Regions from separate parts of the Paucibacter sp. M5-1 genome, predicted to be linked through region 2. Evidence: riboswitches for the same ligand, from Rfam matches in the RefSeq annotation. Region 2 holds a riboswitch; the other holds the start of a gene.
What was found. A riboswitch is a leader RNA that binds a small molecule or an ion and turns the genes downstream of it on or off. The one in region 2 is predicted to bind cobalamin.
Positions count from the first base shown of each region.

Region 1: linked by a shared signal. The riboswitch ahead of O5M90_RS04685 (TonB-dependent receptor) and the one ahead of O5M90_RS11390 (TonB-dependent receptor domain-containing protein) in region 2 are both predicted to bind cobalamin.

Region 1 covers NZ_JAPZLM020000001.1:1,010,433-1,014,840, forward strand. Annotated here, with positions in the region: gene O5M90_RS04680 (PepSY domain-containing protein) at 1-289, opposite strand, end outside; gene O5M90_RS04685 (TonB-dependent receptor) at 302-2,461, opposite strand; cobalamin riboswitch at 2,614-2,865, opposite strand; gene O5M90_RS04690 (ATP-binding protein) at 2,916-4,408, opposite strand, start outside.
Region 2 covers NZ_JAPZLM020000001.1:2,434,941-2,439,348, forward strand. Annotated here, with positions in the region: gene O5M90_RS11375 (efflux transporter outer membrane subunit) at 1-221, shown strand, start outside; gene pth (aminoacyl-tRNA hydrolase) at 263-889, shown strand; gene O5M90_RS11385 (hypothetical protein) at 886-1,320, shown strand; cobalamin riboswitch at 1,323-1,561, shown strand; gene O5M90_RS11390 (TonB-dependent receptor domain-containing protein) at 1,686-3,527, shown strand; gene cobU (bifunctional adenosylcobinamide kinase/adenosylcobinamide-phosphate guanylyltransferase) at 3,531-4,097, shown strand; gene O5M90_RS11400 (ABC transporter substrate-binding protein) at 4,094-4,408, shown strand, end outside.

The DNA of each region.
Region 1 (4,408 bases), 1.4 Mb from region 2:
CGTGCCAGGTCTTGCCCGCCTCCTGCAGCAGCCAGACCGGCCGGCCCAGTTGCTGCTGCAGGCGCAGGCCCTCGGGTGCGCCCGCGATGCCCAGCGCCGCCCAGGCCTGGGCCGCGCTGACCGGCGGTGGCGCGGCGGGCAGCGGGGCCAGGGCCTGCAGCCGCTCGCCCTCCTGCAGCGCGGGTCGGGCCACGAACAGCATCACCAGGCCCGAGAGCAGCCACAGCAGGATCAGCAGGCCCAGTGCGATGCCCAGCCAGCGATGCAGGAGATGGAGCCAGCGCTTCATCATCATCGACGCTCAGCGCAGCCGCCAGTCCAGCACCAGGGCCGCGCTGCGCGGCGCGCCCAGCATGGCGGCGCGGCCGCTGCCCATGCTGCTGGCATAGAGCTTGTCGCCCAGATTGCGCAGCTGCAGGCGCAGGCTGGCGGCCTCGCTGAAGCGCCAGCCCAGGCTGGCATCGAGCACCGTGTAGGCGGCCAGGCTCATGGCGTTCTCGCGGTTCGTGAAACGCTGGCCGACATGGCGCAGCCCGGCGCCGATCTCGTAGGCGCCCGCGCTGTGGCTGAGCCAGAGATTGGCCAGGCGCTCGGGCACATTGGGCGGGCGATGACCGGCCAGCGAGACCGTCTCCTTGGCCGCGTTGACGACGAACAGATGCTCGTAGCGGGCCTGCACCAGCGCGGTGTTGGCATCGACACGCCAACCCGGCGCCGGCGTCCAGACCGCGCCGAACTCCAGGCCGCGCGAGCGCTGGCTGCCGCCCTGCACGCTGTCGTCCGGGCGGTTGGGCCGCGGCGAAGTGATGATGTGGTCCTTGACGATCTCGAACAGCGCCGCCGTCCACTCCAGACCGGCGCCGGCCCGCTTGTAGCCCAGCTCGAGCTGCCGGCCTTCGGTTAGACGCAGATCCTTGTTGGCGCTGGAGATCGACACCACATTGCCGACCGGATCGGTGCCGGTGCTGGCCTGGGCATAAAGGCTTTGCGTCGCATCGAGCTGTAACACCGTGCCCAGGCGCCAGGTGCTGGGGCTGAAGCGGGCCGCCCAGGGCGCCGGCAGCGCGGTGCCGGGCGCTGGATTGAGATTCTCGCGATCCACCCGGGTGCGATCACGGCGCAGCCCCAGGCTCAGCAGCCAGCGCGGCGCGGCCTGCCAGCTGGCCTCGGCGAACAAGGCCTGCTGGCTGACCTCCGAGCGGCTGCGCGGCAGCAGCGCATCGCGGGCCTTGTAGAGGCCGGGATCGAAGCCTTGCAAAGACACGCGGCTGACGGTGCTGTACTCGTAGCGATCGTTGGCATGCACGAAGTCCAGCGCCATGTGCTCGACCCCCACCAGGGCCTGCACAGCGCCAACGCGGGCCAGCAGGTCAGCCCGCAGCCCCGATTGGCGCAGCCGGTGCTTGATGCCCAGATAGCCCACGCGCTCGATCTGCTGGCCGTCCTGGGCCAGGCTGTACTCCTCCAGATTGCGCCACTGGCGATCGGCCTGGAAACGGTAGGCCACGGCGCGGGCGCTCAGGCTGTCGCTGATGCGCCAGTCCAGGCGCGCGCGGGCACGGTCCTGATCGACCTGCCAGAGCGCATCGCTGACGTTGTAGTTCTCGCGTCGCAGCTCGGCCCAGAGGCTGCCGTCGGCCTTCAGCGGGGTGCCGAAGTGATTGGTCGGGCGCTCGCGATGCGCATCCAGGCTCAGGTCCAGGCGCAGATCGGGCGTGGCCTGCCAGCGCAGCGTGCTCATCAGCTTGGCGTGCCGGTGATCGCCGCGCTGCACATGGCCATCGCCGCCGGTGGCCAGCGCATCCACGCGCAGCGCGGTGCCGGCGCTCAGGGGCTGGTTCAGGCCCAGACCCAGCCGGTAGTCGCCGGCCGTGCCCAGGCCTGCCGTCAGCTCCGCGCTCGCCTCGCGGCCCGGGCTCTTGCGCACCAGGTTGACCAGGCCGCCGATACTGCCGTCGCCATACAGCACCGAGGCCGGGCCGCGCAGGATCTCGATGCGCTGATAGCCCCAGCTGTCGGTCGGCGTGGACTGGGTGCCCGAGGCCGTGGCCATGCGCAGCCCGTCCTCGGCGCTGGCCACCGACTCGTTGCCGGTGAAGCCGCGGCTCGAGTAGGTGCTGCCCGAGGTGGCCGAGGCCTGCACCATGATGCCGGTGGCGCGGCCCACCGTGTCGGCCACGCGGGTGTCGCCGCGGGCCTGCTGCAGGGCCACATCCAGGCTTTCGATGCTGGCCGGCGTATCCAGCGCGCTCAGCGCCAGGCGCGAGGCCGTCAGCTGCGAGGCCTTCAGGCCGCCGGCCTTGTGCGAGGCCCCCTGCACCAGCACCGGCCTGAGCTCGGTGGTCGGCGCGGTGCTGGGCGGGTCGACTTCGGCGGCGCAGGCCGGCATGCCCAGCAGGGTCAGGGCAGCGGCCGCGCAGGGGGCCACGACGGCGCAAGGCCGTGCAGGGAACTTCTTCATGATGATCAGCGCTCAACAAAGGGGACGGCCACGCCGCCCGCGCCGCGAACAGCGGTGGACAGAGCAAGGCAGACAGGCAAGGACCATCCCTCGTGCGCACCACCTCCCCGTGGCCGCGCACCTCATGACGCTGCCGCCGGCCCGAGGGCTGACGGCGCATCGCCTTGTTGGCCGGTATCCGGGCTGACGGCGCGGCTCATATGCCCTTCCCAGACGCCGGGGCATCCAGTGGGCTGCGGATATGAGCTGCAGGTTTCTTCTTTCTTTCGAAACCTGGGTCCGTTTGACCGTTGCGGGGGCAGCTCAGGCAAGGATGGGGCCGCGTGGCCCTGCTCCCTCCTGATTCCCGTTTAACTGCGGCATCAATGACTGATCCCGCGAGCACCAACGGCGCGCATTCTATGCGAGGCCGGTGTCCCCCGATGTTGATCGGGCAAGACCTGGCCCCGGCCCTTCAGTCGTAGATTGACTTCTCGGGCCGCCGCGTGATCACCGCGATCGGCGGGGCCCAGCGTTCGCCGCGCGGCTTCTTGCTGGTCACCAGGGTGATCTCGCTGGGCTCGAAGACCTCGACGTTGTGCGTGATCGGCGTGGTCAGCAGGTATTGCGCGCGCGTGCTGCGCAGGAAGTGGCCGACCAGCTGGATATTGCGCACGTCCAGGTGGGCAAAGGGCTCGTCGATGAAGACGAAGCCGCCGGGGGTCTCGTCGTCCTTCATCAGGCCCACCAGCAGGATCAGGCTCTTGAGCACCTGCTGGCCGCCCGAGGCCTCGCCGTCGTTCAGGCCCACCTCGCCCTTGCCGTCGAAGTTGAAGCGCACATGCAGGCCGGCCTGGGCCAGCACCATATCGTCGTTGTCCAGATGCGGCAGCTCGGCCTGGGCCATCACGCCGGCCAGCTCGCCGAGCTCCTGCACATTCTTCTTGTAGCGCCGCACGGTCGCGCGCAGCACGTCGATATAGCGCTCGCGGGCATTGAAGGCGGCGATGCGCGCCATCTCGTTGCTGGCGCGGCGATCCTCCAGCTGGCTGCTCTGCTCCAGCACCGAGACGTTCATGCGGGCATGGCGCTCCTGCACGGCCGGATCGGTCTCCCACACCCCGGTGTCCAGCTCCTGCTGCACATGGCGGGCCGCGATCTCGGCCTGCTTGGCGTTCTCGAACTCGTCGCGCAGCGCCTGCACCTTGGCCGGCAGCGTCCAGCTGGCCGGGAAGCGCTCGCGCGCCTCGCGCGAGGCCTTGGCCGCCAGGGCCAGGTCTTGCCGGCGCGACTCATGCTCGCGCAGCACGCGCAACACGTTCTCCTCGCTGGCCTTCAGCCCGCCCTGGGCGGCCTCGTAGTCGCGCTCGCTGCGGGTCGCCGCGGTCAGCGCGCGGTCATGCTCGGCGTCGAGCGCGGCCATGCGGGTGGCGGCCTCGATACGGGCTTGGCGCAGGCCGGCCAGGCGGGCCCGGCCTTCGGCGAACTCGGCCGCCCGCTCGGCCAGCTCGCGCGCGGCCTTGTGGCCTTGCGCGGCACGCTGCACGTCTTTGAGCTGGCGCTCGACCTCGGCCTGCTCCTTGGCGATGCGGCTCAGCTCGCTGTCGTAGCGGCTCAGCTCACGCTCCAGCGAGGCGCGGCGCGAATCCAGCGCCGAGGTGCCGAACTGGTAGTCGCGCGCCTCTACCCAGAGGCTGCGGCCGCCGCGACCGTCGCGGTAATAGGCCTCGGGCGTGATCCACTCGCCGCCGGCCTTGGCACCTGTCTCCGTGTCCTTGACGCAGCGTATCGTCGCCAGCTGGCGCAGCAGCCAGCCGGGCAGCTTGGCATTGATCTTCAGCGCCGCCAGCAGCGAGTCCTTGGGCGCCTGGGCCGGCGCGTTCTCACCGTCGGCAACGACGTAGTGGCGGTAGCGCTCCTTGGCCGCCAGGCCGAAGGCGCGGCCTTCGTCGCCGCTGTGGGCCAGCA
Region 2 (4,408 bases):
AGCAGCAGGCGCAGCACCTGTTCGATGCGGCCCGCGCCGCCGAGCGCGCCGCAGTGATCGCGCGCGAGCGTTTCGGTGTCGGCGTCAGCGACTTCCTCGCGGTGCTCGATGCCGAGCGCGAGCTGCTGTCGGCGCGCGATCGGCTGGCGCAGTCGCAGACGGCGGCCGCCACCTCGCTGGTGGGCGTCTACAAGGCGCTGGCCGGCGGCTGGGGCGGCTGAGCGCCGCCGGGCTCGGGTCATGGGCAGGGATAATCCCGCCCATGATTCGACTCTTTGTTGGCCTCGGCAACCCAGGCCCCGAATACGAGGACACCCGCCACAACGCCGGCTTCTGGTGGGTCAATGACCTGGCCCGCAAGCTCGGCGGCACGCTGGCGGTGGACCGCAACTATCACGGCCTGGTGGCGCGCATCAATAACGCGCCAGGCGCGGCCGGGCCGATCTGGCTGCTGGAGCCGATGACCTATATGAACCTCAGCGGCAAATCGGTGGCCGCGCTGGCGCGCTTCTTCAAGATCGCGCCCGAGGAGATCCTGGCCATCCATGACGAGCTCGATATCGAGCCCGGCCAGATGAAGTTCAAGCAGGGCGGCGGCAACGGCGGCCACAACGGGCTCAAGGACATGCAGGCCTGCCTGGGCTCGGCCAATTTCTGGCGGCTGCGGCTGGGCATCGGCCATCCGGGCGTCAAGGCCGAGGTGGCCGGCTATGTCTTGCGCAAGCCGCCGCTGGCCGAGCGCCAGGCCATCGAGGACTGCATCGCCAAGTCGCTGGAATCCGTCGATCTGATGTTGAAAGGCGAGCTGGAGCGGGCCATGATGAAGATACACGCCAAGCCGCCCAGGCCCAAGCCACCCAAGCCACCAGCCCTCGATCCATCATCATGACCCGCTCGCCGCTCGCCTGCTGCGCCATCGCCCTGATGGCGCTGGGCAGCGGCTTGCAGGCGCAGACCGAAACCCGCAGCACCGGCGTCTATCGCTGCGGGCCCCAGGGCCGCGATCTGCGCGACTCGCCCTGCCCCGACGGCAAGCCCGGGACCCACCGGGCCGTCGCCTACGAGCAGCCGGCCTCGGCCGCGCAGCGCGAGGCCCTGCAGCGCCAGCGCAGCGATGCCAAGCGCGCCCGCGAACTGGAACGTGAGCGCCAGCGTTTCGAGGCCAGTGCACCTCGGGGCGGGCCTATCGGCATCGACGGTCTGGCACGGCCCGAGCCGGTGCTGGGCAAGCCGGAGGGCGACAAGCCGCTGTCCACCAAGAAGCCCAAGACCAAGAAACCCAAGCCGCCCAAGAGCAGCGCCGCCTCGGCACCACGCTAGCCGCTAGAATCCGCTGCGTTGGTGCTCGTGCAGCCGTCATGGCTGCGCAGTTAAACGGGAATCAGAAGGGCGCGCCTCGCCGAGGCAAACCTAACCTGAGCTGTCCCCGCAACGGTAAGTGGACGAAGTCGCCTGGCGCGGCTTCCGGTTCTGTACTCGCTCCACTGGCGCTTGAGGCGCTGGGAAGGACTCAGAGCTTGCATCCACCAGCCCGGATACCGGCCAACAAGTGATGTCCCGGCCTCGGCCGGGCCGTCGTTCCACAGGACCCGCGGGGAAGCTGGTGTCCTGGATGTACTGTTGTTGGTCCATAAATGAATACTTCTGTTCGGCGTCCCGCACGCACGACGAGCGCACTGCTGCGCATGACTCCCTTTGCCCTGGCGCTGCTGGCGGCCCTGCCCGAGGCCCACGCCCAGTCCGCCGGCCGCAAGGGTCTCGACCCGGTCTTCGTGACCGCCACCCGCAGCCCGCAGGCGCTGAGCCAGGTGCTGGCCGATGCCACCGTGATCACCCGCGCCGACATCGAGCGCCAGGCCTTTGGCGGCCTGGCCGATCTGCTGCGCAGCCAGGCCTGTTTCGAGATGGTGCGCAATGGCAACCCCGGCGCCAACACCAGCCTGTTCGTGCGCGGCGCCGAAACTCGTCACACCAAGGTCTTGATCGATGGGGTGCCCTACGACTCGCAGCGCACCGACGGCGCATCCTGGCAGTCGCTGCCCCTGGCGCAGATCGAGCGCATCGAGATCGTGCGTGGCGCTGCCAGCGCGATCTATGGTTCTGATGCCATCGGTGGTGTGGTGCAGATCTTCACCCGCAAGGGCGAGGGCGCACCGCTGCTGGAGCTGGGTGTGGGTGGCGGCAACAACGGCCTGGCCAAGCTGGACGCCAGCATCAGCGGCCTGAACGGCATTGTTGACTACGCGCTCTCCGTCGCCAGCGAGCGCAGCGATGGCTTCAACACCCGGCCGGTGATCGGCGATCCGGGCTACAGCCCCGATATCGACGGCTACCGCAGCCGCAGCGTCAGCCTGCGCCTGGGCGCGCAGCTGAACAAGGCCCACCGCGTCGACCTGATCGGCATCGACAGCCATATCAACAGCCAGTACGACGCCACGGCCAAGCCCAAGGTCGACGACCGCAATATCAACGCCGCCCGCGCGCTGCGCGCCGCCTGGACCGCGCAGTGGAGCCCGGCGCTGGACACCAGTTTCAGCATCGGCGAATCTACCGACAACTACGAAACCAAGCCCAGCGTCTACAAGACCGAAACCCGCACCCGCTCCATCGCGCTCAGCGCCGGCCTCAAGCTGGGTACCGGCCAGCTCAATGGCTCGCTGGAGCGCCGCGAGGACAAGCTGCTGAACACCAGTGTGGCCGGCGGCAAGGCCGACCGCCACCAAGACGCCGTGGGCCTGGGCTATCTCTGGTCCGCCGGCCCGCTGTCGCTGCAAGCCCATGCGCGCCATGACCGCGACAGCGAGTTCGGCAGCGCCAACACCGGCACGCTGGCCGCCGGCTACCAGCTGAGCCCGCAATGGCGCCTGCTCAGCTCCTACGGCACGGCCTTCAAAGCCCCCTCTCTCTACCAGCGCTTCAGCCAGTATGGCAAACCCAATTTGGAGCCCGAGAAGGGCAAGAACGCCGAGATCGGCCTGCACTTCACACAAGGCGTCCATGGCGCCAGCCTGACGGCCTACCGCAACCTGGTCGATGACCTGATCATTTTCGGCGCACCCGGTCCCTGCCGGGACGGATTCGGCTGCTACGAAAACGTCGGCCAGGCCCGCCTGCAAGGCCTGAGCCTGAAGGGCAACACCAGCCTGGGTGCGGTGCGCCTGTCCGGATCGCTGGATCTGCAGTCGCCCAAGGATGTCACCGAGCTGGCCGGCCACAAGAACTACGGCAAGGTGCTGGCCCGCCGCGCCAAGACCCATGGCAGCTTGCGCGCCGAGACCGATGTGGCCGGCTGGGCCCTGGGTGCCCAGATCCTGGCCAGCGGCAAGCGCACCGACAACCTGAACAACGGCATCCAGCTGGGCGGCTATGCCACGCTGGACCTGGATGCGCAGTACAGCCTGAATCAGCAGCTGCGCCTGCAGCTCAAGCTGGACAACGCCTTCGACCGCAAGTACGAGACCGCGCGCGGCTATGCCAATGCGCCGTTCCAGTTCTTCGTCGGCCTGCGCTACAGCCCGACGCTCTGAGCCGTGAGCGCCGCCCAGCACCACCTGATCGTCGGCGGCCAGCGCAGCGGCAAGTCGCGCCATGCCGAAAGGCTGGCGCAGGCCTGGCTGGCCGCTGCACCCGGCCACAAGGTCACGGTGCTGGCCACGGCGCTGGCTTTTGATGCGGAGATGAGCGCGCGCATCGCGCGCCATCAACAAGACCGACCGGCGGTCTTCGACACCCTCGAGGCACCGCTGGCAATGGCTCAGGGACTCTCAAGCGTCGCCGCCCCCGAGCGGCTGATCCTGGTCGACTGCCTGACCTTGTGGCTGACCAACTGGCTGATGCCCATGGACGACAAGCCCGACCTGGCCGGCTGGGAGGCGGAGCGCCAGCGCCTGCTGGACCTGCTGCCGGCGCTGCCATCGCCGGTGCTGTTTGTCTCCAACGAGGTCGGCTGGGGTGTGTCGCCGATGTCGAGTGCGGCGCGCTTTTATGTCGACGAACTGGGCCGGCTGAACCAGGCCGTGGCCAGGTGCTGTCAAGACCTGACCCTGATGGTGGCCGGCCAGGCCTGGACCCGAGCGGTGGAGAAGGAAGAGCTATGAAACGTTTGGTGGCAAGCCTGCTGATAGCGCTGGCGGGGCTGGCCCAAGCAGCGATCACCGTCAAGGACGATCGCGGCCACACCGTCACGCTGCCCGAGGTGCCCAGGCGCATCGTCAGCCTGCTGCCCTCGCTGACCGAGACGGTCTGCGAGCTGGGCGACTGCGCCCGCCTGGTCGGCACCGACCGCTTCTCCAACCACCCGGCTACCGCCCGCGCCCTGCCCAAGCTGGGCGGGCTGGACGACACCAGCATCGAGGCCCTGGTGGCGCTGAAGCCCGATGTCGTGCTCTTGGGCATGTCCTCGCGCCTG